4 regions of the Geodermatophilus sp. SYSU D00779 genome follow, and region 1 is predicted to be linked to each of the others. Evidence: riboswitches for the same ligand, from Rfam matches in the RefSeq annotation. Region 1 holds a riboswitch; each other region holds the start of a gene.
What was found. Region 1 has a riboswitch for cyclic di-AMP ahead of ACI79G_RS10370 (hypothetical protein). Riboswitches for the same ligand answer to the same signal wherever they lie in the genome.

Region 1 (7,452 bases):
CGTGCTCGGCATGAGCCCGCTGGTCGCGGGCCTGTGGATGCTGCCGCTCGCGGGAGCGACCGTGGCCGGCTCGCTGGCCGCACCGTGGCTGGCCCGCCACCTGCACCTGCGGTGGGTCATCGGCGGCGGGACGGCGCTGGCCGCAGCCGGGCTGACGGTCGGCACGCTGCTCGGGGTCGACGGCGACCGGGTCGTCCTGGTGGTGGCCGGCCTGCTCATCGGCGGAGGGGTCGGCGCGGCCGAGGCGCTGACCAACGACGTCATCCTCGCGACCGCTCCGCCCGAGCGGGCGGGTGCCGCCGCCTCGGTCTCCGAGACCGCCTACGAGTTCGGGAGCGCGATGGGCACCGCGGTGCTGGGCACCCTGGGCCTCTCGGTCTACGCGGCACACCTCGGCGCCGTCGACGGCGTGCCGGCGCAGGCCACCGAGGCCGCCCGGGAGACCCTGGGCGGCGCCGCGGAGGTCGCGGCAGGGCTGCCGCCGGACGCCGCCGCGGCCTTCCTGGCCGAGGCCGGACAGGCGTTCGTGACGGGCATGCACGTCGTCCTGCTGGTCGCCGCCGTGCTGGCGGCGTACGTGGCGGCGCAGGCCGTCGTCCTGCTGCGCGACCGCCCGGTGACCGGCACGGCTCCCGTGGCCGACGACCGGCCGGCACCTGAGACCGTGGGCGGGTGACGGAGGCCAGACGCGCGCACCTGCCCGTCGAGCAGCGCCGGGCCCAGCTGGTGGCGGCCGCCATGCGGGTGATGCAGCGCGAGGGGGCGTGGTCGCTCACCACCCGGGCGGTCGCGAAGGAGGCCGGCGTCCCGCTGGGGGCGGTGCACTACGCCTTCGGCTCCAAGACCGAGCTGGTGCGCGCGGTCTTCCGGGCCGACCGCGACCGGTCGACCGCGCTGCTGCGGCGGGCGGTGGACGCGGGTGGCCCGCCCGCGGAGGTCCTGACCCGGGCCCTGGTCGGCTACGCCGACAGCGTCATCGCCGACCCCGGCGCCGAGATCGTGCTCCAGGAGCTGACCATGATGGGCGGCCGGGACGACGACCTGCGGGCCGCGGCGCGGGAGTCCACCGAGCAGTACCGCGGCGACGTCCTCGAGCTGCTGCACCGCGTGGCCGAGGCATCCGGCGGCACCTGGTCCGGCGACGTCGAGGTGCTGGCGGAGTCGGTCCTGGGGCTGCTGTTCGGGGCGTCGGTGAACTGGCTGTGCACCGGCGACGACGACCTCTTCCGCCGGTGCGCCGGCGACGCCGCGCAGACCCTCGCCGCCCGCCTCGGCTGAGACGACCCCGGGCCGGCGCGAGCGGACCGCGCTCCGGGGAGGCACCCGCCTCAGCCGCGGGCGCGGCAGCGGTTGCGAGTGCCCGCTCCGGTCAGGCCCCCGCCGTGGTCGGGTCCCCGGCGGTGTCGCCGTGCGGCGCCTCGACCGCCGTCGACCGAGGGCCGGCAGCAGCTGTCGGCCGGCCCCGACGGCCGAGCGCCATCGTCAGGAACGCCGTCCCGACGCCGGTGCCCAGCGCGGCCAACGCCCACAGGGGCCCGCTGCGCTCGGTCCCCAGGAGGCGGTCGAGGGACAGGTCCCCGGGCCCGGTCCCGGCCAGCGACGTCACGGCCGCGATCAGGACGGCGTTGTGCTCCCAGCGGCCGTTGGCGGCCCACGGACCGTTGGGCAGGTGCACCTCGCGGATCGCCGTCGTCATGACGCCGGTCAGCGCCGCCGACGCCAGTGGCGTCGCCGGCCCCGCGGCCAGGGGACCTCCACCGACCGTCTCGGTCGTCCCCCACCGTCGCCCGACTCGTCGCCGACCTGGCTCCGTGGGATCCGGCCGGCATCGCTCCGGTCGCTGCAGCCGACCCCGCGCCGTGCGGCCATCGCCGCGCCGTCGGTGTGTCGCTCCTGAGCAGTCGCCACCCGCTACAGCGAGGGGCTCGTGCCGGCGAGCGCGCAGCGAAGGCGCTGACCGCTCCGGCGCTCCGCGGCCTGGTGGGGGGCCTCACTGCGTGCAGTACCCCCTCTCGGCCAGCCCGTCCAGGATCATGGGCAGGGCTGCGGGGGTGTTGTGCCCCGTGGCGTCGTGCAACAGCACGACGCTCCCCGGCCGCACGTCCCGCAGCACCCGGTCCCGGATCGTCGTCGCCGGCGGGTCCGCCCAGTCACGGGGGTCGACGGTCCACAACACCATCGCGTCCAGGCCGACCTGCCGGGCGGCCGCCTCCACGACGCCGTTGGTGTCCCCGTACGGCGGGCGCCACTCCCCGGGGGAGCGCCCCGTGGCCCGCTCGATGACCTCGTTGGTGCGTCGCAGTTGCGACTCCACCTGCGCCTGGTCCAGCGTGGTGAGCCTCGGGTGGTTCCACGAGTGGTTGCCGATCCGGTGGCCCTCCTGGCTGGCGCGACGGACGAGGTCGGGTCGGGCAGCGGCCATCTCGCCGGTGACGAAGAACGTCGCCTCCACGCCCCGGTCCGCCAGCGTGTCCAGGATGTCGGCTGTGGCGGTCGCGGAGGGCCCGTCGTCGAAGGTGAGCCGGACGGAGCCGGCTGCACACTGCTGCGGCGCCGACGCCGCCCGAGCCGGCGCAGCGAGCAGCACCAGCAGGAGTGCGCCGGTGACGAGGCCGGTCCAGCGGCTCGGACCCGGCCTCGTCAGCGCGCGTGCCGGTCCGTGGTCCCGGCCCACCCTGCCGCCGCTCCCCCGCCCCTGAGCCCTGGTGGCCCTGCGCCGGCTGGGGCGGAGGAGGGCCTGCGACCCGGCTCCGGGAGACGGCGCGGGGGTCCGGCTCGGCCCACCGGGCCGGCGGGATCGGTCGGGTGGGTCCGCCGTGGCAGGGCACGCCGATCCCGCCGGCGTGCCCTGCCGACGGGTCCCGGGTCCGGGCACGGTGAGGTGCCTCACCCGGGGACCTAGGTCCGGCTGAGTCGGCCGACCGCGGCCCGGGCCGCCTCCAGGTGCTTCCGGTACGAGCCGTTGGTGTAGGCCACCCACGGCTTGAAGTTGGTGCCCTTGGCGGAGATCCGATGGGCGGCGTTGGCGTTGCACTGGGCGTCGTAGGCGCAGCTCTTGGAGACCGAGGGGTGCCAGCAGCTGTTGATCTGCCAGAGACCACGGTCCACCGAGCCGTTCGGACAGCCCTTCGTCGGGCCGTTCGCGTTCTGCGCGTCCGCACGGCAGGACGACTCCCCCATGCCCACCGCGACCGCGGTGACGAGCCGGTCGCCGGTGAAACCGGCACGCGAGGCGACGGTCGCGCACAGGTCCACTGCTGCACTGGTCGAGGCGTCGGAGTCCGCCCTCGCCGGGGCCGGTACCGCGAGGACGGCGAGCGCCAGGACCGCCACGACGGCCAGGCGGAGGGGCAGCACCGCCCGGACGGGACGACGCATGCCGAGGATGTGCTGGTGCATGAGATCCTCCGAGCGCGCCTGCGGGATGAGCTGTCGGGTTCGGGCGGGAGGACTGCCCGGCCGTGGGGAGCACGGCTTCACCCCGAGGACCGCTGAGGCGGCCCGGAGGTCCTGCGATCTCCCGTTCCTGCCTGAGGTGAGTCGAGGTCGGCCCGGCCAGCGGCAGGACTCGGCGTGCTACCGGACCGTCCCGCGGATGCGGGCGGCCTGACCGTAGGTTGTGACGTGGGTCACAGCAAACGGAGCGCGGAGAGACGGCCGGCGGCCGCAGTGCCGTCACCCCTCCCGGGCCGTGCGCTCACGGTCCGGGACCGGCTGGGTGCACACCTCGGGCGGCGTGACCGATGACAGCGCACGCCGGTCGAGCCCGGCCCGGCTCGGCCCTCGTCCCACCCGGCCGGCGCACCTGTGCGGGACCGCGCCCACTGGCTAGCGTCGAGCCGCATGAGGGATCCCGACCTCCGGGTGGCGATCGTCGGCGCCGGCATCGGGGGACTGTCCCTGGCCCTGGCGTTGCGTGAGCGGGGTGTGCGGGCCGAGGTGTTCGAGCAGGCCGCGCAACTGACCGAGATCGGTGCGGCGATCGCGCTGTCGGCCAACGCCACCCGGGAGTACGCCCGGCTGGGCCTGCTCGACGAACTGGCCGCGGCCTCGACGATCCCCACGGAGCTGGTCTACCGCCACTGGCAGGACGGCAGCCGCATCGCCGCCCACCCGGTGGCCGAGGGCGGTACCTACGTGGACCGGTTCGGTGCGCCGTACTTCGGCATCCACCGCGCCGACCTGCAGAGGACCCTCAGCGGCGCGTTCGGCGCCGAGCACCTGCACCTGGGCTGCCGGCTGACCGATCTCGTCCCGGAGCGCGACTCGGTCGTGCTCGAGTTCGCCAACGGTCGGGTGGCACGCGCCGACGTGGTCGTCGGCGCCGACGGCGTGCGGTCCACCGTCCGCCGGTGGGTCACCGGTGCGGACGACGCCGTCTACTCCGGTACCAGCGCCTTCCGCGGCATCGTGCCCACCGAGAACCTGCCCTCCCTGCCCGATCCGCACGCGATCCAGTTCTGGATGGGCCCCGACGCGCACCTGCTGCACTACGCGATCGGCGGTGCCGGCGAGCTGGTCAACTTCTTCGCGGTGGTGGAGGGCCCGCCGACCTGGCTGCACGACGGCACGGTGGCCGAGGTGCACGAGGACGTCCCGGTCGCGTCCTTCCGGGGCTGGCACCGCGCCGTCACCGAGATGATCAGAGCGGCCGAGAGCCCGATCCGGTGGGGGCTGTTCACGGTGCGCCCCCTGCTGCGCTGGTACCGGGGCCGGGTCGTCGTCCTCGGCGACGCCGCACACGGCATGCTGCCGCACCAGGGACAGGGTGCGAACACCTCGATCGAGGACGCCTTCGCCCTGGCCGCGCTGGTCGCCGGCGCCCGGCCCGGCGACGATCTGGAGCCGGTGTTCTCCCGGTACCAGACGCTCCGCCGGGCCCGCACACGCGCGATCCAGCGCAGCTCCTGGGTCACCAACTCCCTGCTCCACCTGCCCGACGGACCGGTCGCCCGGATGCGGGACGCGAAGGTGGCGAGGTTCCCGGAGGACTTCGGCTGGATCCACGAGTACGACGTGCAGCAGGCGCTCCGGGCGTCCGCTCCCGCACCCCGCTGAGCCACGGGACGCCCCGCCACCGACCGGAGGCAGCACCCTGATGACGCGAGACGAGCTGGAGGAGGGGCCGGCGGAGGTCCTGCGGACGGTCGCCGGCACCGACCCCGCCGACATCGCCCCGGAGAAGTCCTTCACCGAGGACCTCGGCCTCGACTCCCTGGCGATGGCCGAGGTCCTCGTCGCGGCCGAGGACCGGTTCGGCGTGCTCGTCCCCGACGACGACTGGGCGCGGTTCACGACGGTGGGCGATGCCCTCCGGTACCTCGAGCAGGCGACCACCGCGCCACCGTGGACGCCGCCCCGAGCTGGGCGGGAGCGGCCCGCCCCGGGCGGCTGATCCCCGACCGTGCGCGCGGCCCGGGCCGGTCCGCCACGGATGGGCCCGGGAGGGTCGGCACCAGCGGCGGTCGCCGATCCCCGGGACCGGCGCTCAGCTCGGGGCCGGGGAGAAGTCCGGGCGCTCCAGCAGCCCGGAGACGGCCAACCCCGCGAGCAGACCCCAGAAGGCGGCCCCGACGTTCAGCACCGTCACGTCGGCGACGGTCACCACGAAGGTCACGAGGGCGCCGAGGGTGAAGCGGGTGCTGAACGCCGCGACGAAGGACCCCTGCAGCACCCGCAGCAGGGCCAGGCCGCCGAGCGTGGCGATGAACGCCGGCGGCGTGGCCAGCATGGCGCTGGTGAACAGCGGCGCGAACAGACCGAACAGCATGGCCAGCAGGCCGCAGGTGATCCCGGCGGTGTACTGCCGGGAACGCTCCCCGGACGCCGAGAGCAGCGCGTTCGTCGGCCCGGTCAGGCAGGTCGACACCGTGCCCACCGCCGCCGTGAGGAGCGACCAGGCGCCGCAGGCGACGGTGACGACGTTGATCGGTGGCGCGTGTCCGGCGGCCCGCAGCACCGCGATCCCCTGGCCGTTCTGCACCACCAGCACGGTGATGGCCAGCGGCACGACCAGCTCCAGCACCGCCTGCAGCGACCACTCGGGCACCTGCAGCACCGGCGCGGCGAACCACTCCGCGGCTCCGGCGGGGCGGAACCGGCCGGACACCAGCACCGTCGCCGCTCCCACGACGAGCGCCCCGATGATCGGCGGGATCCGCCGCCCCAGCCGCGGCAGCGCGCTGAGGAGCAGGAAGGCCAGGACCATGGGGGCGGCGATCCCCACGTCGTCCCGCAGGGAGTGCACCAGGTCGATCCCGAACCGCAGGAAGATCCCGGCGACCATGGCCATCACGATCGGCATGGGGACGACCGCCATGGCCCGGCGCACCCACCCGCTCAGCCCCAGGAGGAGGACGAGCAGACCGGTGGCGGAGAAGGCGCCGACCACCTGCGGCCAGGTGAGGTGGGTCAGGGCCGGCCCGACGAGCACCGTGCCGGGGATCGTCCAGAAGAAGGCCAGCGGCTGCCGGTAGAGCCAGCACGCCACGACGGTGAGGACGCCGTTGAGGAAGAAGGCGCCGAAGACCCACGAGGCCAGCTCCCGCTGGGACAGCCCGCCCTGCGCGCCCACCGCCAGGATCACCGCGACCGGGCCGGTGGCCGCGAAGACCAGGCCGATGAGCCCGTTGGCGGCGTAGACGCCCCCGGCGTCCCGCAGCAGCCGGCGCGGGCCCGGCAGGGGCCGGACGGGGCGTTCGAGCAGGTGCTCACGCACCGCCGCTCCGGTCCCGGCGTCGTCGTCGGCGCGCTGGGGTCCCATGTGCTCCGTTCCCGTCTGGTCGCCGTGCGGAGGAGGCCGTGTCCGGTGCACGGGCGGGGGGAACCGCGGGCGCCGCCCTGCTGCGTCGGCGCGTGCCACCCGGGCCGCCGCGACCCGACCCCGGAGCCGGCCGCGGGCGTCGCCGTCCCGGATCGTCGCGCGCCTGCCCCGCCCGGGCCGGTCGGGGCCACCCCCGGGTCAGCGGGTGGAGCCGGGGCGGTCGACCGGCGGGACCCCCTGTCGCCGCTCCTCCTGGGGTGGCCGGGCCAGCAGGATCGAGTAGGGCGGGTGCCGGTGGATCACCCGCTCCGCGGTCCGGGATCCCCGGTGGTGCTGGTGGCCGAGGACGAGGAGGTCCACGTCGAGGTCCTCGGCCCGCTGCAGGATGACGTCGGCGGCGTCGTGCTCCGTGGCGACGACGATCTCCCCGTGGGCGTCGATGCCGGCGGCGCTCAGCCGGTCGACCAGCTGCTGCACCGCGGCCCGGTCCGCATCCTCGGCGTCGTCGTCCGCCGACCAGACGCCGAGACGGGCCGAGGCACCGGTGATGTCCTCCGGGACGATGTGCCCCCGGGCCACGTGCAGCACGTGCACGGTGGCTCCGGTCAGCGTGCCGATCTGCTCGGTGCGCCGGATCGCCGAGGCGTTCTCCTCCGTCGGGTGCGCGTCGATCGCGACCAGGATCCGCT
Region 2 (7,452 bases), on a different contig from region 1:
GGGTCGGGGACGGCCTCCGAGCAGCTCGAGGCCGCGGCCGAGGCCGTCGTCCGGGCCGGCGGGGCCGCGCACCGGCTCACCGTCGTCGCCAGCGCCGCCGCGCTGTGGGTCTGGCTGCCGGTGGCGACCGCGCCGAACGCGGGGCAGCTCGCCGACGAGCTGGCCCCGCACCCCGACGTCCGGGTGGCCGTGGGCCGCCCGGGCCGGGACGTCGACGGCTTCCGCCGCAGCCACCTCGACGCCGCCACCACCCAGCGCATGGTCGCCCGGCTGACCAGCCCGCAGCAGGTGGCCCGCTACGAGGACGTGCAGCTGGTGGCGCTGCTCACCGCCGAGCCGACGCAGGCCGACGAGTTCCTCGTCGACACCCTGGGCGGCCTGCTGCACGCCGACGCCGACACCCAGCAGGCGGTCCGGACCTACGTCCGCGAGCTGGGCAACACCTCGCGCACCGCCGAGCGGCTCTACACGCACCGCAACACGGTGCTGCGCCGGCTGGCCCGCGCCGACGAGCTGCTGCCGCGCCCGCTCGCCGACAACGTCGTCAGCGTCGCCGCGGCCCTGGAGGTGCTGCGCTGGCGCGGCACGGCGACCTGAGGGAGGACCCCGCTGCCCCCGCCACCCGCAGGCTCGCGCCGGGACCCTGCAGCGGGGCCGCGCCGCTCGTCAGTCGCGGATGCGCAGCAGCACCTTGCCGGTGGCCCGGCGCTCGTCGAGCTCGGTGACCGCCGCGGCGGCGTCGGCGAGGTCGTGCACCGACCCGAGGACCGGGTCGAGGGCGCCGCGCTCGAGCAGCGGCTGCAGGTCGCGCCACTGCTCCTGCACGTAGCCGGGGTCACCCATCCAGAACGCGCCCCAGCCGACGCCGACGACCGAGACGTTGTTCAGCAGCAGCCGGTTCACCTTGACCGTGGGGATCTCCCCGCCGGTGAAACCGAGGACCAGCAGCCGGCCCTCCCGCGCCAGGCTGCGCAGCGAGTCGGTGAAGCGGTCCCCGCCCACCGGGTCGGCCACGAGGTCCACGCCGCGGCCGCCGGTGAGCTCCTTGACCCGGTCGCGGAACCCGTCGGCGAGCACGACCTCGTCGGCGCCGGCGGCCCGCGCGGTCTCGCCCTTGCCCTCGCTCGACACCACCGCGAGTACGCGCGCGCCGTAGGCCTTGGCCAGCTGGATGCCCGCCGTCCCCAGGCCGCCGGCGGCGCCGTGCACCAGCACCGTCTCGCCCTCGCGCAGCTGCCCGCGGCGGCGCAGCGCGAAGTGCATGGTCAGGTAGTTCATGGGCAGCGCCGCGCCCTGCTCGAAGCCCACGCGGTCGGGCAGGGGGAAGACCAGGCCGGGGTCGACCGCGGCCACCTCGGCGAACCCGCCGAAACCGGGGAAGGCCGCCACCCGCTGACCGGGCCGGAAGCCGCTCCCCTCCGGCGCGCCGCGCACCGTGCCGGCGACCTCGCTGCCGGGGACGAACGGCAGCTCCGGCTTGACCTGGTACTGGCCGCGGCTGAGCAGCACCTCGGGGAAGGTCACCCCGGCGACGTGCACGTCGATCAGCACACCCGCGTCCGCGTCGGGCTCGGGGACGTCGACGACCGAGATGGCCGAGGGGCCGTCGAGGGTGGTGATCTGGGCGGCGCGCACGGGTCCTCCTGGACGGTGGGGGTGCTCAGGCGGCGAGCTTGTCAGAGCGCGGAACCGGGGCCGCACCGCGGGGTGACGGCCTCAGTCGGTCTCCGGCTGCTCCGTCGACTCCGGTCCGACGGCGGGGGCGGCGCCGCCGAGCTCGGTGCTCCGTGTCGACTCCGCGTCCTCGAGCCTCGGGACGCGGGGGTCGTCGGGCAGCGGGGGAGCGGTCTCCTGCGGGCCGTCGTCGCGCGGCGGGGTGCTCTCGGTGTCCATGACCCCCGGGGTACCCCGCCGGGCGGCGGACTCATCCCCTGGCGAGCCGGCGCAGCCGGCGGACCGGCTCCCGGACGGCGCACAGCGCCAGCCGCACCGGCAGGGTCGCGACGGCCTGCCCGACCCGGACGCCGAGGCGCCACAGGTCGGCGTAGTCCGGCGGCCGGGGCGCGGTCGGCGGAGGCTCGGGCGGGGGCGGCGTCGCGGGCACGATGAGGTCCACCGTCGTCCGGCGGCGCGTGCTGCGCAGCGACTCGAACGACGGGATCGCCGGCGCGGCGGGCGACTCCTCGTCGTCCGGGTGGGTGTCCGGGGGAGGGAGCCGTTCCTCGCGCTGGCCCCCGGGCGTGCGGCCGGGCGGCTCCGGGACGACGCGGCGGATCGCCGCGATGCTGCCCGGGCCCAGCCCGTTGACCGCCCGGAGGTCGGCCCGGGTGAGGCCGGCGAGCTGCGCGGTCGTGGTGATCCCGGCCCGGGCCAGTGCGGTGACCGCCCGCGCGGGCAGGCCGAGGTCGCTGACGGTCTCCCCGGGCGCGGTCCCCGGCGACGTGGTCGGCATGGTGTCCAACCTAGGACCGGCCGCCCGGCCGCACCGGTCCAGGGCTCCTGCAGGATGCCCGCAGTCCGTGCGCACAGGAGGCTCCCGATGGCTGCTGCCCGTCCCGGCGGGTCCCCGCCCCCGATCCACACCGAGGGCACGCTGGCCTCGGGGCTGTACCGGCAGGCCTGGACGGTCGAGGACCCGGTCGGCGCGGTCGTCCTGGTGCACGGCGCGCACGAGCACGGCGGCCGGTACCGGCACGTCGCCGAGCGGCTGGCCGCCGCGGGGTACGCCACCCACGCCGTCGACCACCCCGGCCACGGCCGGTCCCCGGGCCGCCGCGGCAACATCGGCAGCATGGCCGCCGCCGTCGAGGGCGTGGCCGAGCTGGTGCGGTCCGCCGGCGAGCAGCACCCCGGCGTCCCGCTGTTCGTCTACGGGCACAGCCTGGGCGGGCTGATCGCGCTGCAGTACCTGACCGGGACGCCGGACGCCCGGGTCGCCGGCGCCGTCATCTCCGCGGCCGCGCTGGACACCAGTGCCGCGAACGCCGTCCAGCGGACCGTGGCGCCGCTGCTGTCCCGCGTCCTGCCCGACCTCGGCGTCCTGCGGCTCGACGCGGAGGCGGTCAGCCGGGATCCCGAGGTGGTCCGCGACTACCGGGCCGACCCGCTCAACCACAACGGCCGGATGGTCGCCCGCACCGGCGCCGAGCTGATGACCGCCGCGCTGGCCATGCCCCGGCGGCTGCCCTCGCTGACCGTGCCGCTGCTGGTGCTGCACGGCACCGCCGACCGGCTGGTGCCGCCGGCCGCCAGCGAGGTCGTCCGGGCGCACGCCGGCTCCCCCGATCTCACGCTCCGGACCTACGAGGGGCTGTTCCACGAGCCGCACAACGAGCCCGAGAGGGACGAGGTCCTGGCCGACGTCGTCGCCTGGCTCGACGCCCACCGTCCCTCCTCCTGACCGCTCGCCGCGGGGCGGGAGGCCGTGCGGCGAGCGGTCAGGGGTGACCACGGCTACACCGGCGCGACACGCCGCGCCGACCTGCGGCGCGCCGGTTCCGGAGCCGGTTTGTGACCGGCGTCACGACGACAATGCACATGACTGCACGTAGCTTTTCGTGTGCGCTCAGCAAACGAGAGAGCGCGGCGCCGGTCCGCCAAACCCTGCCCACCGGTCGCCCTCCAGATCCCAGGGCAGGGGTGGGGGACCCACGACCACGGCGCGCCACGACTCGAGCCGCACGACTCGAGCGGAGGACCGCCTCGGGGTGAAGCCGCGGACCGCGGCCGGGCACCGATCGCCCGAACCCGACAGCTCACCTCGCCGGCGGTGATCGGAGATCACCATGGCCAAGCACCGCGCACCCCGCTACGTCCGCACCAAGAAGGCCCTCGCCAAGGCGCCCGTCGCCGCCGGCGCCACCGTCGTCGGGTTCAGCGTCCTGGGCTCCCCGGCCCAGGCCCTCGCCGCCACCACCCACGACTGGACCGGCGTGGCCGAGTGCGAGTCCGGCGGCGACTGGAGCATCAACACCGGGAACGGCTACTACGGCGGGCTCCAGTTCAGCCAGTCGACCTGGGCCGCATACGGCGGCACGGCGCTCGCACCCCGCGCTGACCTGGCGACCCCCGCCCAGCAGGTCGAGATCGCGGAGAAGGTCCTCGCCGGCCAGGGCATCGGCGCCTGGCCGACCTGCGGGGGTCGCCTGACCGACGGCACCACGGCGGCCGCCGCCGAGACGCCGGGAGCCGCGCCGAGCGCCGCTCCGGCGACGAGCCCGGAGGACGCCGACACCCACGGTCGCCACGCCTCCGAGGACGGCTACACCGTCGAGCGCGGTGACACGATCGGGACGATCGCCGCCGCCCACGGCCAGTCGTGGCGCGACCTGTACCAGCGCAACGTCGACGTCATCGGCGCCGACCCGAACGTGATCCTCCCGGGGCAGGTCCTGCACACCGCCGACCCGGCGGCCGCCGCTCCGGCTCCCGCCGCCGGCTGGGCGGGGAACGCGGCGCCCGCGTCGGTGGTCGTCCCGCTCGCCGCGGCGGCCGCTCCGGCCCCGGTGGCCGCTGCGGCTCCCGCGGCCACCGCGCGCATCACGAACAGCGCCGGCGACGTGGCCTCGCAGGTGCAGGCCGCGGCGAACCGGGTGGTCAGCGAGGTGCCCGGCGCCGACTCGATCACCATCGGCGGCACCCGGGCCAGCGCGACCGACCCGAACGGCCACCCGTCCGGCCTCGCGCTGGACTACATGGTCACGTCCGACGCCGCCCTCGGCGACGCCATCGCCGAGTACCACATCGCCCACTGGGACGAGCTCGGCGTCGAGTACGTCATCTGGCAGCAGCGGATCCTGACCTCGCCGGACGGCGTGTGGAAGGCCATGGCCGACCGCGGCAGCGCGACGGCGAACCACATGGACCACGTGCACGTGAACTACGCCGGCTGAGTCCCGGCCCGGCCCGCGGGCGGGGCCCCCCCCCCGGCGCGGGGGGGGGGGGGCCCCCCCCCGGGGCCCCCCGGCCCCCCCCCCCGCCCCCCCCCCCCCCCCCCCCCCCCCCCCCCCCCCCCCCGCCCCCCCCCCCCCCCCCCCCCCCCCCCCCCCCCCCGGCCGGCCGCCGGCGGCGTGCGGGGTGAGCAGCAGGTTCGGCGCGTCCCACAGCGGGGAGTCGGCCGGCAGCGGCTCGACCTCCGTGACGTCCAGCGCGGCGCCGGCGATGCCCGCCTCGGTGAGCGCGGCGACGAGGGCGGGCTCGTCGACCGTCGTCCCCCGGCCGACGTTCACGACGAGGGCGTGCCGCGGCAGCGCGGCCAGCCGGGCGGCGTCCAGCGCGTGGGTCGTGGCCTCGGTGGCGGGCAGGATCATCACCAGGACGTCGGTCTGCCGGAGCTCGTCCTCCAGGTCGTCCTGGGCGACGACGGGGAACCCGGCCCGCTCCCCCGCGCTGCGCCCCACGCCCCGCACCTGCGCACCGAGGGCCTGCAGCAGCGGGGCCAGGTGCTGACCGATGTTGCCGAAGCCCCACACGAGCACCCGGGCGCCGAGCAGGGTGGTCACCCGGCCGTCGGGGTGCAGCGGCTGCAGCCCGCCGAGCTCGTCGGCCCAGCGGTGCCCGGCCTGCGCGGCGATCGCCTCCGGCAGCCGGCGCAGCAGCGCGAGCACCAGGGCGAGGGCGTGCTCGGTGACCGGCCGGTCGTGCAGGCCCGCGCCGGAGGTCACGACGACGTCGTCGGGGAAACCCGCGTTCAGGACGACGTCCGGCCCGGCCGCCAGGGTCTGCACCCAGCGCAGCTGCGGCATCCGGCCGGCGACGGCGCGCAGGTCGTCCAGGCCGTTGCCCCACACCACCAGCGCCTCGGCGTCCAGGTGCTCCTCGGGCACCGGGGCCGCGGCGTCGTAGCGCACCGCGTCGACCCCCTCGGGCAGCCTGGGGTCGAGCGGGACGGAGTCGGGCAGCAGCAGCTTCACGGGGACCACCCTGCCCGAGGGACGACGCCCGGCGCACGGCGCTCCGGTTGACCGCGCCCGTCGGACCGAACTAGACCTTGCGGTGGCCCGCCCCCGCCGAGGAGGGAACGCCCCCGTGCACGACGACGACCTGCGCGAGCGGCTCGAGCGGCTGGACCTCGAGCAGCAGGCGCGCCTGCTGACCGGCGCGGACGTCTGGTCGCCGCCCCCCGAGCCGGCCGTCGGGCTGCGCCGCCTGGTGGTCTCCGACGGTCCGGCCGGCGTCCGCGGCGAGCGCTGGGACGAGCGGGACTCCTCCGCGAACGTCCCCTCCCCCACGGCGCTGGCCGCGACCTGGGACGTCGACCGCGTCGAGCGCCGCGGCCGGGGACGGGCTGCTGGACCTGGTGATGCCGGGTCCGCGGAGCTCCTGGGGGGACGCCCTCGTCGCGGCGGTGCGCGCCGGGGAGGTGCCGGAGTCGGCGGTCGAGGGCATGATGCGGCGCCCGCAGGAGTCGGTGGCCGTGGAGCTGCGGGCCGATGAGGAGGTCGAGGTCGTCGTCGGACACGTACCGGAGGCGGCCGGGGGCGTCCAGGGCACGGCCGTGGAGTCGGTGACGGTCCAGGTGAACATGGCCCGCGAGACCGACGACGACGCCGAGCTGGAGCAGGCCGTGGCGCTGGCCCGGGACGCCGACGTGGCCGTCGTCGTCGTGGGGACCACCGAGGAGGTGGAGAGCGAGGGCTTCGACCGCACCTCGCTCGCGCTGCCGGGCCGGCAGGACGAGCTGGTCCGCCGGGTGGCCGAGGCCGACCCGCGCACGGTGGTGGTCGTCAACTCCGGCCCCGGTGCTGCTGCCGTGGGCCGGCGAGGTGGCGGCGGTGCTGCTGACCTGGTTCCCGGGGCAGGAGTGCGGCAACGCCCTCGCCGACGTCCTCCTCGGGGCCGTCGAGCCCGGCGGCCGGCCGCCGGTCACCTGGCCGGCCGACGAGGTGGGCCTGCTCTCCCCGCGACCGGTCGACGGGACGCTGCGCTACGACGAGGGCCTGTTCGTCGGCACCGCGGCCACGACCGCGACGGCCGGGAGCCGCGGTGCCGGTTCGGCTCCGGTCTCGGCTACACCACGTGGGAGTACCTGTCCGCCGAGGGAGGCACCTCGGCGGTCACCGTGCGGCTGCGCAACACCGGCAGCCGGCGGGGACGGGAGGTCGTGCAGGTCTACGCCGCCCGGCCGGACGGCGCGGTCGAGCGGCCGGTCCGCCGGCTGGCCGGCTTCGCCGTGGCAGAGGCCGACCCGGCGGAGGAGGTGGCGGTGACGGTGGAGCTGCCGGAGCGCGCCTACCAGCACTGGGACGGAGCCGCCCACCGGTGGGCCACCGAGGCGGGTGCCTTCCGGCTGCACGTGGGTCCGTCGTCCGGCGTCCTGCCGCTGGTGCTCGACGTGCACGTGCAGGGCTGACCCGGGGAAGGGGACGACGATGACCGGAGGCACCTCGACCGCGGTGCTGGGGCTCGGCCTGGCGGCGGTCGGGCGGCCGGCCTACATCACCCTCGGCCGCG
Region 3 (7,452 bases), on a different contig from region 1:
ACACCGACAACGGCATGCAGGTGCAGGAGTTCAAGGGGATGGTCCGCACCCTGCACGAGGCGGGCATCGAGGTCATCCTCGACGTGGTCTACAACCACACCGCCGAGGGCAACCACCTCGGCCCCACGCTGTCGTTCAAGGGCATCGACAACCGGGCCTACTACCGGCTGGTCGAGGACGACCCGCAGTACTACATGGACTACACGGGCACCGGGAACTCGCTCAACGCCCGAACCCCGCAGGCGCTGCAGCTGATCATGGACTCGCTGCGGTACTGGGTCACCGAGATGCACGTCGACGGCTTCCGCTTCGACCTGGCCTCCACGCTGGCCCGCGAGCTGCACGCCGTCGACCGGCTGTCGGCCTTCTTCGACCTGGTGCACCAGGACCCGGTGGTCAGCCAGGTGAAGCTCATCGCCGAGCCGTGGGACGTCGGCGAGGGCGGCTACCAGGTCGGCAACTTCCCGGCCCTGTGGACCGAGTGGAACGGCAAGTACCGCGACACCGTCCGCGACTTCTGGCGCGGCGAGCCCTCCACCATCGGCGAGTTCGCCAGCCGGCTCACCGGCTCGGCCGACCTCTACCAGCACTCCGGCCGGCGCCCGGTGGCGAGCATCAACTTCGTCACCGCGCACGACGGGTTCACGCTCAACGACCTGGTCTCCTACAACGAGAAGCACAACGAGGCCAACGGCGAGGGCAACAACGACGGCGAGAGCCACAACCGCAGCTGGAACTGCGGCGTCGAGGGCCCGACCGTCGACAAGAAGGTCCTGAACCTGCGTGCCCGGCAGCGGCGCAACTTCCTGGCCACGCTGATGCTCAGCCAGGGCGTCCCGATGCTGCTGCACGGCGACGAGCTGGGCCGCACCCAGCAGGGCAACAACAACGGCTACTGCCAGGACTCGCCGCTGACCTGGATCCACTGGGACGAGGTGGACGAGGGGCTGCTGGAGTTCACCAAGCTGGTCACCAAGGTCCGCCGCGACCACCCGACGTTCCGCCGCCGCCGGTTCTTCCACGGCCGCCCGGTGCGCCGGGGCGAGGGTGACCCGGTGCAGGACGTCGCCTGGCTGACCCCGTCCGGCGACCTGATGACCGAGGACGACTGGGACGCCGGCTACGCCAAGACGATCGCCATGTACCTCAACGGGCACGGCATCCGGGAGACCGACGAGCGCGGGGAGTACGTGGTCGACGACCACTTCTACCTGGCGTTCAACGCCCACCACGAGCCGATCGAGTTCACCCTGCCGGCGGAGGAGTACGCCGTGGCCGCGTGGACCGTCGTCCTCGACACCGCGGAGATGGGCGAGGTCGAGGCGCGGGAGCTCAAGCCCGGCGAGACGGTGACGGTGCAGGACCGCTCGATGGTCGTGCTCAGCGCGCCCCGGCGGTCGTGAGCGTGTCCGAGCCGCTGGACAGCGCCGCCCGCCGCCGGGACGTCCCCACCGGGACCTACCGGCTGCAGGTCACCGCCGAGTTCACGCTGGACGACGCCGCGTCCCTGGCCGGCTACCTCGCCGACCTGGGCGTGAGTCACGCCTACGCCTCACCGCTGCTGCGGTCGGCGTCGGGCAGCACGCACGGCTACGACACCGTCGACCACGCGCACATCGACGAGTCGCGCGGCGGGCAGGCCGGCTTCGACCGGCTGGTCGCGGCGCTGCACGAGCAGGGGCTGGGCCTGGTGCTCGACCTGGTGCCCAACCACATGGGCGTCGCCGACCCGGCGGAGGCGCCGTGGTGGTGGGACGTGCTGCAGCACGGCCGGGAGAGCGCGCACGCCGCGGCGTTCGACATCGACTGGGACTTCGGCGGCGGCCGGGTGCGCATCCCGGTGCTCGGGTCGGCGGACGACGTCGAGAAGCTCGAGGTCGTCGACGGGGAGCTGCGGTACTACGACAACCGGTTCCCCATCGCCCCGGGCACCGGCGAGGGCACCCCGCAGGAGGTGCACGACCGGCAGCACTACGAGCTGGTCGACTGGCGGCGCGCCGACCGGGACCTCAACTACCGCCGGTTCTTCGCGATCAACACCCTCGCCGGGCTGCGCGCGGAGGACCCGGCGGTCTTCCAGGCCACGCACGACCTGGTGCTGCGGCTGGTGGGGGCCGGCGCGGTCGACGGGCTGCGCATCGACCACCCCGACGGCCTGGCCGACCCCAAGGGCTACCTCGACCGGCTGGCCGAGGCCACCGGCGGCCGGTGGACCGTGGTGGAGAAGATCCTCGAGCCCGGGGAGGACCTGCCGGAGTCGTGGCGGACCGCCGGGACGACGGGCTACGACGCCCTCGCCGAGGTCGACGACGTGCTGGTCGACCCGGCCGGCGAGACGGTGCTCAGCGCGCTGGACACCGAGCTCACCGGCGCCCCGGTCGACTACGCGCACCTGGTGCACGACTGCAAGCGCGAGGTCACCGACGGGATCCTCGGCTCGGAGGTGGCCCGGCTGGTGCGGGTCATCGGCGAGCTGCCCGGCATCTCCCGCGAGCAGCAGACCGAGGCGCTGGCCGAGCTGCTGGCCAGCTTCCCGGTCTACCGCACCTACCTGCCCGACGGCCGCGAGCACCTCGACGCCACCGTGGTCGCCGTGCGGGAGCGCCGTCCCGACCTCGGCGCCGCGCTCGATGCGCTGCACCCGGTGCTCTCCCAGGCCGGGACCGAGGCGGCGACCCGCTTCGAGCAGACCAGCGGTCCGGTCATGGCCAAGGGGGTCGAGGACAGCGCCTACTACCGGTGGGCCCGGTTCGTGGTGCTCAACGAGGTCGGCGGCGACCCGGCGCGGTTCGGCAGCACGGTGCAGGAGTTCCACGAGGCGCAGCAGCGCCGCGTGGAGCGCAAGCCGCGGTCGATGACCACGCTGTCGACCCACGACACCAAGCGCAGCGAGGACACCCGCGCCCGGCTGGCCGTGCTCGCCGAGCTGGGGGCCGAGTGGGCCGACCTGGTCCGCGGGCTGCTGACCCGGCACCCGCTGCCCGACCGGCCGCTGGCCCACCTGGTGTGGCAGAACCTGGTGGGCGCCTGGCCGCTGTCCCGCGAGCGGGCGCACGGCTACGCGGAGAAGGCGGCCCGCGAGGCGGGGACGTCGACGACGTGGACCGACGTCGACGAGGAGTTCGAGACGGCGCTGCACGAGATGGTCGACGCGGCCTACGACGACGAGCGGACGAACGCCGAGATCGAGCGGTTCGCCGCCCGCATCGCGCCGTTCGGCCGGTCCAACTCGCTGGCGCAGAAGCTGCTGCAGCTGACGATGCCCGGCGTCCCCGACGTCTACCAGGGCACCGAGCTGTGGGACCTCTCCCTGGTCGACCCGGACAACCGCCGTCCGGTCGACTACGAGCAGCGCCGCCGGCTGCTGGCGCAGCTGGACGCCGGTGAGGTCCCCCCGGTCGACGAGACCGGCGCGGCGAAGCTGCTCGTCGTCTCCCGCGTGATGCGGGCGCGGCGGGAGCACCCCGAGTGGTTCGCCGGGTACGAGCCGGTGGCGGCGACCGGGGTCGCCGCCGACCACGTGGTCGCCTTCGACCGGGGCGGTGTGGTGCCCGTGGCGACCCGGCTGCCCGTGGGCCTGTCGATCGTCGGCTGGGGCGACACCGCGCTCCAGCTGCCGACCGGCGCCTGGCGGGACCTGCTCACCGGCGGCCGGTTCGTCTCCGACGCCGAGGGGCTGCCGGTGGCGGGGCTGCTCGAGCGGCTGCCGGTCGCGCTGCTGGTCCGCGACTGAGGAAGGCCCCCCTGCCCCCACCGCTCGCAGGCTCGCGGCGGGACCCTGCAGGGGGGCGCCGGGTCCGGGCCAGGACCGGTGGACTGAGACGCAGTTCACGTCCCCGCGGGTGCACGTGCGCCCGCGGGGACGTGACCAGGTGATCTGCCCGGTCCCGGTCCCGACGGCCGGCCGTGTCACCGCCGTTGCTCCTGCGGCACGAGGTGAAGCGCCGTGACCTGACCGTTACCTTGTCCCGGCACCCCCCATCCGGGACCGGGTGCCGGAGCCGATCCGCCGAACCCCGTCCGTCGGCCGCCGTACCTCCTGCACAGCCAGGACGGGGGTGGGGGACCCATCTCGGTGTCCGGCCGGTCCGGCCGGGCACCTCGGGGTGAAGCCGTGTGCGCACGGCCGGGGCACCGATCGCTCCGAACCCGACAGCTCACCTCGCAGGCGGCGGATCGGGAGTCCCCCATGCGTTCGTCCTCTTCCCGCATGCCCGCACGCGCCCTGCGCCGCGGCGCCGTGGTGCTCGGTGGCGCCGCCGCCGTCTCCCTCGGCGTCCTCGCCGCCCCGGCCTCGGCAGCGGCCCCCAACGACTGGGACGCCGTCGCCCAGTGTGAGTCCAGCGGCAACTGGGCCATCAACACCGGCAACGGCTACTACGGCGGCCTGCAGTTCAGCGCGAGCACCTGGGCCGCCTTCGGTGGCCACGAGTACGCGCCCAACGCCCACCTGGCCACCAAGGCGCAGCAGATCGCCGTCGCCGAGCGCACGCTCGACGCGCAGGGCCCGGGTGCCTGGCCGACCTGCGGCAAGGCGCTCGACCCCTCCGCCCCCGAGGCGGGCGCGGCTCCGGCCGCGCCGGCCCTGGTGTCCGCCCCCGCGCCGGCGGCCGCCGGCGGGACCTACACGGTGCAGGCCGGTGACACGCTCGGCCGCATCGCGTCGGAGCAGGGCGTCGCGGGTGGCTGGCAGGCGCTGTACGCCGCCAACGACGACCAGCTGAGCAGCCCGGACCGCATCGCGGTCGGCCAGGTGCTGCAGCTGCCGTGAGGCGGACCGGCGGCCGGGGGACGTCCTCCCCCGGCCGCCGGGTGCCGGTGACGACCTGGAACGGCCCCGCTGCAGGGCCCCGCGCGGAGCTCGCGAGCGGTGAGGAGGACGGGGTCCTCCTCCAGAAGCGGATGGCGTCGATGACCCGCGCCCGGACGGCGATCACCGCGGGCAGCAGCCCGGCCGGGGCGCCCACCGCGGTCGCCGCGACCAGCCCCTCGACGGCCGCGGCCACCGGGGAGCCCGGGGTGTCGGCCAGCGGGACGCCGCTGTTGAGCAACCGCTCCAGCGGCAGGATGCGCACCAGCACGACCGACAGCGCCACCGCGGCGAGCCCCTCGGGGGCGGGGTGGTGCCCTCCGGCACGGGTTGGTGCGCACGGTAAGGACACCACGACGGTCCGGATGCCCCGTGGCGCACGGCACGCCGGGAACGCGTGGTTGGCGACCGCCCGCGCGGGCATGACCCCCCGGACCGTCCGCATGACGACCCCGATCTCCCCCTGGAGGCCCCTGCATGTCCGCTGCCGTCGAGTTCGCCGTCTGGGCGCCGGTCCCGGAGCGGGTCCGGCTGCAGGTCGAGGGGTCGGTGCACGAGATGCGCCGGGAGGAGGGCGGCTGGTGGCGCGCCGAGGTCGAGGCCGGCCCGGAGGCCGACTACGGCTTCCTGCTCGGCGACGACGACACGCCCCGGCCGGACCCGCGCTCGCGCCGCCAGCCGGAGGGCGTGCACGGGCTGTCCCGCCGCCACGACCCGGCCTCCTACCAGTGGGGTGACCGCGCCTGGACCGGCCGCCCGCTGGCCGGGGGCGTGGTCTACGAGATGCACGTCGGCACCTTCACGCCCGAGGGCACCCTCGACGCCGCCGTCGGGAAGCTCGACCACCTCGTCGACCTCGGCGTCGACTTCGTCGAGCTGCTGCCGGTCAACGGCTTCGACGGCACGCACAACTGGGGCTACGACGGCGTCCTCTGGTACACGGTGCAGGAGAGCTACGGCGGCCCCGCGGCCTACCAGCGCTTCGTCGACGCCTGCCACCGGCGCGGCCTCGGCGTCCTCCAGGACGTCGTCTACAACCACCTCGGCCCGTCCGGGAACTACCTGCCGCTGTTCATGCCGATCTTCAGCGAGGGCGGCGCGAACACCTGGGGCAGCTCGGTCAACCTCTCCGGCCCTGACTCCGACGAGGTGCGGCGCTACATCCTCGACAACGCGCTGATGTGGCTGCGCGACATGCACGTCGACGGGCTGCGGCTGGACGCCGTGCACGCGCTGGTCGACGAGCGCGCCACCCACGTGCTCGAGGAGATGGCGCAGGAGGTCGACCGGCTGTCGGTGGCGCTCGGCCGGCCGCTGACGCTCATCGCCGAGAGCGACCTCAACGACCCGCGGATGGTCACCCCCCGGGTGGCCAACGGCACGGGCATCCACGCCCAGTGGAGCGACGACTTCCACCACGCGCTGCACTCGGTGCTCACCGGTGAGGGCCAGGGCTACTACGGCGACTTCGCCGCGGCCGGCCTCTCCGGGCTGGCCAAGACGCTGACCGGCGCGTACTTCCACGACGGCACCTGGTCCAGCTTCCGCCGCCGGCACCACGGCCGGCCGGTCGACACCGCCCTGCTGCCGGGCTGGAAGTTCCTCGGGTACCTGCAGGACCACGACCAGATCGGCAACCGCGCGGTGGGCGACCGCGTCTCGGCGTCGCTCTCCCCCGGCCTGCTCGCCGTCGGCGCGACGCTGGTGCTCACCAGCCCGTTCACCCCGATGCTCTTCATGGGCGAGGAGTGGGGCGCCTCGACGCCGTGGCAGTTCTTCACCAGCCACACCGACCCGGAGATCGGCCGGGCGACGGCCGAGGGGCGCAAGGGCGAGTTCGCCGAGCACGGGTGGGACGCCGACGAGGTGCCCGACCCGCAGGACCCGGAGACCTTCACCCGCTCCAAGCTGGACTGGTCGGAGGTGGAGCGGGAGCCGCACGCCCGGCTGCTGGCGACCACCCGGGCGCTGCTGGCGCTGCGCAGGCAGCACCCCGACCTGGTCGACCCCGACCTGTCGCGGGTGGAGGTCGCCTGGGACGACGAGGACCGCTGGCTGGTCGTGCACCGCGGCGCGCTGCGCGTGGTGGCCAACCTGTCCGGCGACGCGCGGGAGGTGGACCTCGACCGCGCGGCCACCGGCGTCCTCCTCGCCACCGGGGACGAGCCGGGCCTCGCCGGGACCACGGTGACGATGCCGGCGGAGAGCGCGGCCGTGCTGACCACCGCCTGACGTGCGCCGGCTGCTGCCCGATCCGGCGCCCGACCTGGACGACGACGCGCTGGTCGAGGCGTACCGGCTGCCGGCCGGGCGGTCGCTGCGGGTGGACTTCGTCGCCTCGCTGGACGGCTCGGTCACGGTGCAGGGCCGCAGCGGCGGCCTCGGCTCCCCCGGCGACAAGCGGGTGTTCCGCACCCTGCGGGTGCTCGCCGACGTCGTCCTGGTCGGGCACGGGACGGCGGCGGCCGAGGGCTACCGCCCGGTGGACGCCGACGCGCAGGTCGGCCGGCTGCGGACGTCGCTCGGCCGGCCGGAGTCAGCGCCGATCGCGGTCGTCTCCCGACGGGCGTCGCTGGCCCCCGGCGACCGGCTCGCCGTCCCGTCGACGTTGCTCGTCACCTGCGCGGCCGCCGACGCCGGCC
Region 4 (7,452 bases), on a different contig from region 1:
CCGGCTGCTGCTCTACACCGACGGGATCACCGAGGCCCGCTCGCCGGAGGGGGAGTTCTTCGGCGAGCAGCGGCTGGCCGACTTCGTCCTCTCGGCGTCCGCGGCTGGCTATCGGGCACCGGAGACGGTGCGGCGGCTGATGCGCAGCGTGCTGGCCCACCAGGCCGACCAGCTGCAGGACGACGCCAGCCTCGTCGTCCTGGAGTGGCTCACCGGGGAGGAGCAGGAGCTGGTGCCGTAGCGGGGCCGGTCCTCGGGCGGGGCAGGATGCCCGGGTGGACGTGCTGAGCAGCCGGGTGCTCCTCCGGCCGGTCGACCCCGCGCGGTCGCAGGCCTTCTACCGCGACGTGCTGGGGCTGGCGGTGTACCGCGAGTTCGGCCCGACCGAGCACCCCGGGGTGGTGTTCTTCCTGGGCAACGGTCTGCTCGAGGTCTCCGGGCCCGGCGACGAGCCGGCCCGGGGCCTGGCGCTGTGGGTGCAGGTGCGCGACGTCGCCGCCGAGGTGGGGCGACTGCGCGCCGCGGGGACGACGGTGCTGCGCGACCCGCGGACCGAGCCGTGGGGCCTGGTCGAGGCGTGGGTCGCCGACCCCGAGGGCGTGCGGATCGTGCTGGTCGAGGTACCGGCCGACCACCCGCTGCGGCGCGACCAGCGGTAGCTCAGGCGCGCGGCGTCGTCCCGTCGTCGGGGTCGCCGGGACGGCGGACCAGGTCGGCCACCGACTCCTCCAGCCGCGCCCAGGTCGCGCTCCACTCCACCAGCGGGTCGAGGATCCGCTCGAAGACGGCCAGCTGCTCGTCGAAGGCCTGCAGCTGGGCGGTCATCGCCGCGATCTGCTGCCGCTGGCTGCGCACCGCCCGGTCGATGGCGCGCAGCTGGGCCGCCGACAGCGCGCCGGGTGGCGAGGGCAGCCGCGGCAGCGAGAACGGCACCGCGCCGCGTGCTCGGTCGGTGAAGCTGCGCAGCTGGCCGACGAACTCCTCGACCGACCGGCTCACCCGGCTGCCCGACCCGCTCTCGCGGCCGCCCGCGTCGCTCTCGCTCATGCCCCCATCCTCCCGCCGGGAGGTCCCCGGCGCGCTCCCGGCGTGCCAGGCTGGGTGCGTGCTGTGGGCGCACCTGGTCGCGGTGGTGCACGCGCTGGCCGTCGTCCTCATGGTGACCGGCGCGCTGGTCGCCCTGCGCCACCCCCGGCTGCTGTGGGTGCACGCGCCGGTGGCCGCGGCGATCTTCGCGGTCAACCTGGCGGGGGCGCCGTGCCCGCTCACCGACCTGGAGCTGGCGCTGCGCGAGCGGGCCGGTGGCGAGCCGTACACCGGCGGGTTCCTCGGCCACTACGTCCTGGCACCGGTCGGGCTCGACGTCGCCAGCCCGGCCGTCCAGGCCGGCATCCACACCGTCGCGCTGGTGCCCAACGTGCTCGGCTACGGGCTGCTGGCCGCGCGCGCCACCCGCGGCCGGGTGCGGACGACGAGCGAGGGATGGACCCGGCGGACCCAGGTGCACACCCGAGGTGCCCGTGCGCGGCCCACCAGGGGACGCCCCTGCTGCGTTGGCGGATCGCTCCCCCACGTCCAGCGGACGCAGGTGGTCGGCCACCCAGCTCCCGGGGTGCAGCGGTCGGTGGCCGACCGGGCGGGCCATCGGCGCGAGCGCCCGGACCACCCGGTCGAGCGCGGGGCTCCACCACCCCGAACCCGTCGAGCACCGCCGCGGTGGGGAGCAGGTCGGTCGGCCCCTGCGGTCGACGTGGCCGACCCCGGTGTCGGCGAGGGACCACCCACCGGTCCCGTTCCCTGCTGAGCCGCCCCGCGAGGTCGCGGACGGTCCTGCCCGGGCGCGCGTGCCTCCGCCGCGTACGCCAGCACGCCGGAGAGATCGACCAGCGCGTTGCCGTACGCCAGGGCCTGCAGCACGGGCCGCATCCGGGCGCTGGCACCGTCCGCGGCGGGGAGCCGAACCCTCATCCGAGCCATCGGACGCCATGCCGGGTGGAGGCCTCGGTGTAGGCGGCGGCGTCGAGCTCTCCTGCACCGGCGGCCCGGGCCAGGAAGCGGAAGAGCCCCTCGAGGCCGGCTGGGGTGGTCATGTTCAGCAGGCGCCCGGCTCGGGGCACCACGCGCCGATGGGCGTGGGGGATGCCGCGGGGCAGGAACACGAGATCGCCGGGGCCGAGCCGGAACGTCCGGTCCCCGCAGTCGAACTCGTGCTCTCCGTCGAGGACGTAGTACACCTCGTCCTCGTGCTGGTGGACGTGCCGGGCGACGTCGGTCAGGGGCGGGACCTCCTCGAACACCGTGAAGGCACCCGCCGTGCTCTCGGCGGAGGCCCGCACCACGAGGGTGGCGTCCCCGAAGGCGAGACGCTCCCCCTCGTCGCTGCGGACGGCGAACGGGGCGGGGCGAGAGGCGGGTCGCGACCCCGGGCTCACCGGACGCGTGGCGATCGGCTCTGGCATCGGGTCCTCCTGCATCCAGGGGCGGCGGTGGTGACGTCGCCGGCAACGAAGCCATCAGGCAGCCTGATATACAGACTGCCTTAATAAGTGTCGGGACCTCCTGGAGGGATGTCAATGCCACGTCGCCTGCGCGAGCCGGAGACCAACACCACCTACCTCGTGGAGCGAGCCGCCGCCCGCTTGGAGGCCCGCATCACGGCGGGCGTCGCCGCAGCCGGCCACCCCATCCGCGTGGCGCACTCGGCGGTGTTCGTGAACATCGACCGCGACGGCACCCGGCTCACCCAGCTGGCCGAACGGGCGCTGATGACGCCGCAGGCGATGGGCGAGCTGGTCGACCACCTGGCGGCCCACGGCTACCTGGAGCGCGTCCCGGACCCGAGCGACCGGCGCGCCAAGCTCATCGTCCTCACCGACCTCGGCCAGGACGCCCTGCAGGCCGCGTTCGACACGATCACCGGGATCGAGGCCGAGCTCGAGGAACTCCTCGGCCGCGACGGGCTCCTGCACCTCCGCGGCGCGCTGCGCGAGATCGCCGACCTGCCACCGCCCGCGCCGCCTCGACCCGCGCCCGGCCGCGCCACCCCCGGGACGCCGCCCCCTCCCACGGGCACATCGCCGGCCTGACCCGCGGAGCACTCCCCGGGGACCGCCGTCAGCAACGCGACCCCGACCGTCCGGGTCGGCGACCCGAGCGGCGCGCCGGACGGGCACCTCGGCAGGACTCAGGTCTGGACGAGGGCCCGCAGCGCCTCCGCGTTGCGGACCGCGTGCCCGTGCCCGTCGTTGTTGAAGTAGGCGTAGACGTCGCGGCCGCCGCGCGCCCACTCGCCGATCCGGTCGGCCCACCAGCGCAGGTCGGCGTCGGGGTAGGAGCCGGCGTAGAGGTGGGCGTCGTCCGGGCCGTGCAGGCGCACGTAGACGAACGGCGCGGTCGCCCGCAGCACGCACGGCAGGCCGGCGCCGCTCATCACGCAGTACGCCGCGCCGTGCCGCTCGAGCAGGGCGTACACCGCCTCGTCGTGCCAGCTGGGGTGGCGGAACTCCACCGCGACCCGCACCCACTCCGGCAGCAGGGCGAGGAAGAAGTCGAGCCGGGCGTCGTCCCGGGCCTGGGTGGGCGGCAGCTGCACCAGCAGGACGGCGCGCTTGTCCCCCAGCTCGTGCCAGCACGCGGTGAGCCGGCCGACCCACGTCTCGGGGGCGTACAGCCGCTTGGCGTGGGTCAGCCCGCGCGGGGCCTTGACCGAGAGCTGGAAGCCCGGGGGCAGCCGCCGGCGCCAGGAGGCGAAGGTCGCCGTGCGCGGCCAGCGGTAGAAGCTGGCGTTCAGCTCGACGGTGCCGAAGCGCCGGACGTAGTGCGCCAGCCGGTCCCGCGGCGGGGTGCCCGGCGGGTAGAGGACGCCGTCCCAGTGGTCGTAGCTCCAGCCCGACGTCCCGACGTGCACGGTCCCGCTCAGGGCAGCCGCCAGACCGTCGTGCGGCGCAGCCCGGGCCCCTCGGTCTCCGCGATCTCGTAGACCGCCACACCTTCGAGCCGGTCGTGCGGCAGGTAGGGCCGGCCGGGGTCGCCGACGTAGACCTCGCAGCCGCCAGCGCGGGCCCGGTCGAGGAAGGGCAGCACCCGCTCGGTCATCTCCCGGTCGTAGCAGACGTCGCCGGCCAGGACGACGTCGATGCCGACCGGGTCGCGGCCGAGGACGTCGCCGGTGACGCTGATCCCACCGACGCCGTTGAGGCCGGCGTTGACGCCGACCGCCGTGCGGCTGAACGGGTCGACGTCGCTGGCCAGCACCGACCGGGCGCCGGCGAGGCGCGCGGCGAGCGCCACCAGCCCGCTGCCGGAGCCGAGGTCGAGGACGGCCCGCCCGGCCACCACCGACGGGGTGTCGAGCACGTACCGGGCCAGGGCCTGCCCGCCGGGCCAGGCGGCGGCCCAGAACGGCGGGGTCTCCCCCGCCCCGCCGTCCGCCGCCTCCATCGCCTCCCACAGCGCGACGACGTCGTCGGCGACGTGCAGCCGGACCTCCGGCACCGAGGAGGGCCGCCGCACCTGGGTGTGGGCGCGGACGAAGGCGGACGGGACGGAGCGGACGGTCACACCTCGCAGTCCACCACGGCCCGGGAACGGCCGAGGGCCGCCCCCGCAGTGCGGGGACGGCCCTCGGTGCTGCTGACCTCCGGCCCGGGGGGCAGGAGGCGGCCCCGTCTCGGGTCCCGCCCCGAGCCTGCGAGGGGTGGGGAGGACGGGGTCCTCGCTCAGTACCAGCCGGTGGACTGCGAGTGCGCCCAGGCGCCGCAGGGGCTGCCGTAGCGGCTCTCGATGTAGATCAGGCCCGCGTCGATCTGGCGGTAGCCGTCCGACGTCTTGGCGATGCCGGTGCTGGCCCAGGTCGAGTTGAGGAACTGCGGGATGCCGTAGGCGGTGCTGGTGGGGTTCTGCGCGTTGGGGTTCCAGCCGCTCTCCTTGCCCCACAGCTTCTCCAGGCAGCTGAACTGCTCGGCGCTGCCGACCTTGCTCATCGCGTAGTCCTTGAAGGAGCCACGCGCCGCGGACGACGAGCTGCTGGCGGCGGGCGCCGGAGCCGCAGCCTTCTTCGCGGCGGCGTCGCGCTCCGCGGCCTCACGGGCGGCGGCCTCGGCGGCGGCCTTCTCGGCGGCCGCGCGCTCCGCGGCCTCGCGAGCGGCCTGCTCGGCGGCGGCCTTCTCGGCGGCCTGGCGGTCCAGCTCGGCCTGCTCGGCGGCGGCCTGGACCTGCGCGGCCTGCGCCTCCGCGACCTGACGCTCGCTGCGGGAGGCGGCGAGGTCCTGCAGCGGGGCCAGCTCGGTGGCGGCCGGGGCGGCGAGCGGCTGCTGCGCCGACTCCTCGGTGATGCCGAGCTGCTCGGCGACGCTCATCGAGGCCGTCACCGTCTCGGCCTCGGCCTCGGCGGCCGGCTGCGCGCCGATGACGGTGTTGACGACGATCGCACCGGCGGCAGCGGTGGCCAGCAGGATCGCCGGGCGGCGGCCGCGGGTGGGCAGCCGCAGGCGACGGCGGGCGCCCCGGTTGACGGGGGCGTCGGGGGCCGGGACGGCCGGGAACTGCTTGGTGTCCATCAGGTGGGGGTGCTCCGTGGCGAGAGGGCGCGCGGGAGGGTCCTCAGGGCAGAGGACAGCCCGGTGCGGCGCGGTCTACGGGGACGCCGGCGGACGAGGGGTGCCGGCGGGCGCGGTCAGGTACCGGGTCAGCAGGCCGGGGAAGAGGCGCGGAGTGCGCGTGGCCGGGTGGGCCGGCGTGCCGCGAGGGCCCGTGGGCGGGGCATGCGGGTGCTCCGTTCTTCCGTGAGCCGCCTACCGAGTTAGCTGACGGGTTCGGGCGGGAAGCAGCCCTACCGGCCCGCGCGGCGTGCACGCGGGCGGGATTCACCCCAGTACTGCGGTGGGTCCCCGGCTCGCGCCCGCTGGTGGCGGACACGACTCGGCGGCGTCCGGTCAGGCTCCCCGAGCGGGGACGAGACGACCGACCGGACGTCAGCCACCGTAGGCGGCGTTACCGTCCCGTGACAATGTCGGGAACCACATCGGAAACGTGAGTGACGTCGCACTCCGGCGTCCGCCCTCCCTCCGAGGGGGCAGGACGAGGGGAATACCGCAGGCCGCGGTACGTTGCACGGGCCGGTAGTTGCACTCTCAACCAACGGAGACCGACATGCAGTTCGGCGTCTTCTCGGTCAGCGACATCACGACCGATCCCACCAACGGCCGCACGCCCAGCGAGGCTGAGCGGATCCAGGCGATCGTCACCATCGCGAAGAAGGCCGAGGAGGTCGGGCTCGACGTCTTCGCCCTGGGCGAGCACCACAACCCGCCGTTCTTCTCCTCCTCGCCGACGACGACGCTGGCCTACATCGCCGCGCAGACCACCACGCTGCAGCTGTCGACGGCGACCACGCTGATCACCACCAACGACCCGGTGAAGATCGCCGAGGACTACGCGATGCTGCAGCACCTGGCCGGCGGCCGGGTCGACCTGATGATGGGCCGCGGCAACACCGGCCCGGTCTACCCCTGGTTCGGGCAGGACATCCGCAACGGCCTGCCGCTGGCGGTGGAGAACTACGCGCTGCTGCGCCGGTTGTGGGACGAGGAGGTCGTCGACTGGCAGGGGCAGTTCCGCACGCCGCTGCAGGGCTTCACCTCGACCCCGCGGCCGCTGGACGGCGTCCCGCCGTTCGTGTGGCACGGCTCGATCCGCTCACCGCAGATCGCCGAGCAGGCCGCCTACTACGGCGACGGCTTCTTCCACAACCACATCTTCTGGCCGAAGGAGCACACCGCCCGGATGGTCGAGTTCTACCGCCGCCGCTTCGAGCACCACGGCCACGGCAGCGCCGACCAGGCGATCGTCGGGCTGGGCGGGCAGGTGTTCATGCGGAGGAACAGCCAGGACGCGCTCGCTGAGTTCCGGCCGTACTTCGACGACGCGCCGGTCTACGGCCACGGCCCCTCGCTGGAGGACTTCTCCCGCGAGACGCCGCTGACCGTCGGCTCGCCGCAGCAGGTCATCGAGCGGACCCTCGGCTTCCGCGAGTACGTCGGTGACTACCAGCGGCAGCTGTTCCTCATCGACCACGCCGGCCTGCCGCTGAAGACGGTGCTGGAGCAGCTGGACATGCTGGGCGAGGAGGTCGTCCCGGTGCTGCGCCGCGAGTTCGCCGCGCTCAAGCCGGCGCACGTGCCGGACGCGCCGACCCACGCCTCCCGCGTGGCGGCCCGGCAGGCGTCCCTCGAGGAGGTCTCCGCATGACCACCCGCACCCTGGCCGTCGTGAGCGCCGGGCTGTCGACGCCGTCGTCGACCCGGCTGCTGGCCGACCGGCTGACCGCCGCGACCGTCGCCGCCCTGCGCCAGCGGGGGGACGACGCGACGGTGGAGGTCGTCGAGCTCCGTACCCACGCGCGCGACCTGGCCGACGACCTGGTCACCGGGTTCGCCAACGAGTCGCTGCGCG

Region 2: linked by a shared signal. The riboswitch ahead of ACI79G_RS01080 (LysM peptidoglycan-binding domain-containing protein) and the one ahead of ACI79G_RS10370 (hypothetical protein) in region 1 are both predicted to bind cyclic di-AMP.
Region 3: linked by a shared signal. The riboswitch ahead of ACI79G_RS09605 (transglycosylase family protein) and the one ahead of ACI79G_RS10370 (hypothetical protein) in region 1 are both predicted to bind cyclic di-AMP.
Region 4: linked by a shared signal. The riboswitch ahead of ACI79G_RS08920 (aggregation-promoting factor C-terminal-like domain-containing protein) and the one ahead of ACI79G_RS10370 (hypothetical protein) in region 1 are both predicted to bind cyclic di-AMP.

What each region holds. Positions count from the first base shown of each region.
Region 1 is NZ_JBJGZQ010000010.1:151,911-159,362, reverse strand. Features, by position in the region: gene ACI79G_RS10390 (MFS transporter) at 1-676, shown strand, start outside; gene ACI79G_RS10385 (TetR/AcrR family transcriptional regulator) at 673-1,278, shown strand; gene ACI79G_RS10380 (hypothetical protein) at 1,370-1,696, opposite strand; gene ACI79G_RS10375 (polysaccharide deacetylase family protein) at 1,991-2,587, opposite strand; gene ACI79G_RS10370 (hypothetical protein) at 2,899-3,399, opposite strand; cyclic di-AMP (ydaO/yuaA leader) riboswitch at 3,401-3,548, opposite strand; gene ACI79G_RS10365 (FAD-dependent monooxygenase) at 3,844-5,058, shown strand; gene ACI79G_RS10360 (acyl carrier protein) at 5,099-5,395, shown strand; gene ACI79G_RS10355 (benzoate/H(+) symporter BenE family transporter) at 5,489-6,763, opposite strand; gene ACI79G_RS10350 (universal stress protein) at 6,962-7,452, opposite strand, start outside.
Region 2 is NZ_JBJGZQ010000001.1:231,154-238,605, forward strand. Features, by position in the region: gene ACI79G_RS01055 (PucR family transcriptional regulator) at 1-597, shown strand, start outside; gene ACI79G_RS01060 (NADPH:quinone oxidoreductase family protein) at 667-1,635, opposite strand; gene ACI79G_RS01065 (hypothetical protein) at 1,717-1,893, opposite strand; gene ACI79G_RS01070 (DNA-directed RNA polymerase subunit alpha C-terminal domain-containing protein) at 1,925-2,452, opposite strand; gene ACI79G_RS01075 (alpha/beta hydrolase) at 2,540-3,400, shown strand; cyclic di-AMP (ydaO/yuaA leader) riboswitch at 3,665-3,784, shown strand; gene ACI79G_RS01080 (LysM peptidoglycan-binding domain-containing protein) at 3,786-4,892, shown strand; partial or broken gene ACI79G_RS01085 (NAD(P)-dependent oxidoreductase) at 5,076-5,744, opposite strand; partial or broken gene ACI79G_RS01090 (glycoside hydrolase family 3 protein) at 6,524-7,208, shown strand; gene ACI79G_RS01095 (fibronectin type III-like domain-contianing protein) at 7,103-7,351, shown strand; gene ACI79G_RS01100 (aldo/keto reductase) at 7,371-7,452, shown strand, end outside.
Region 3 is NZ_JBJGZQ010000009.1:159,696-167,147, forward strand. Features, by position in the region: gene glgX (glycogen debranching protein GlgX) at 1-1,403, shown strand, start outside; gene treY (malto-oligosyltrehalose synthase) at 1,406-3,733, shown strand; cyclic di-AMP (ydaO/yuaA leader) riboswitch at 4,019-4,186, shown strand; gene ACI79G_RS09605 (transglycosylase family protein) at 4,211-4,771, shown strand; gene treZ (malto-oligosyltrehalose trehalohydrolase) at 5,288-7,042, shown strand; gene ACI79G_RS09615 (dihydrofolate reductase family protein) at 7,044-7,452, shown strand, end outside.
Region 4 is NZ_JBJGZQ010000009.1:3,287-10,738, forward strand. Features, by position in the region: gene ACI79G_RS08880 (PP2C family protein-serine/threonine phosphatase) at 1-241, shown strand, start outside; gene ACI79G_RS08885 (VOC family protein) at 276-659, shown strand; gene ACI79G_RS08890 (hypothetical protein) at 661-1,047, opposite strand; gene ACI79G_RS08895 (DUF2784 domain-containing protein) at 1,106-1,804, shown strand; gene ACI79G_RS08900 (cupin domain-containing protein) at 1,965-2,459, opposite strand; gene ACI79G_RS08905 (MarR family winged helix-turn-helix transcriptional regulator) at 2,574-3,086, shown strand; gene ACI79G_RS08910 (DUF72 domain-containing protein) at 3,185-3,907, opposite strand; gene ACI79G_RS08915 (class I SAM-dependent methyltransferase) at 3,916-4,560, opposite strand; gene ACI79G_RS08920 (aggregation-promoting factor C-terminal-like domain-containing protein) at 4,719-5,558, opposite strand; cyclic di-AMP (ydaO/yuaA leader) riboswitch at 5,775-5,935, opposite strand; gene ACI79G_RS08925 (LLM class flavin-dependent oxidoreductase) at 6,151-7,248, shown strand; gene ACI79G_RS08930 (FMN reductase) at 7,245-7,452, shown strand, end outside.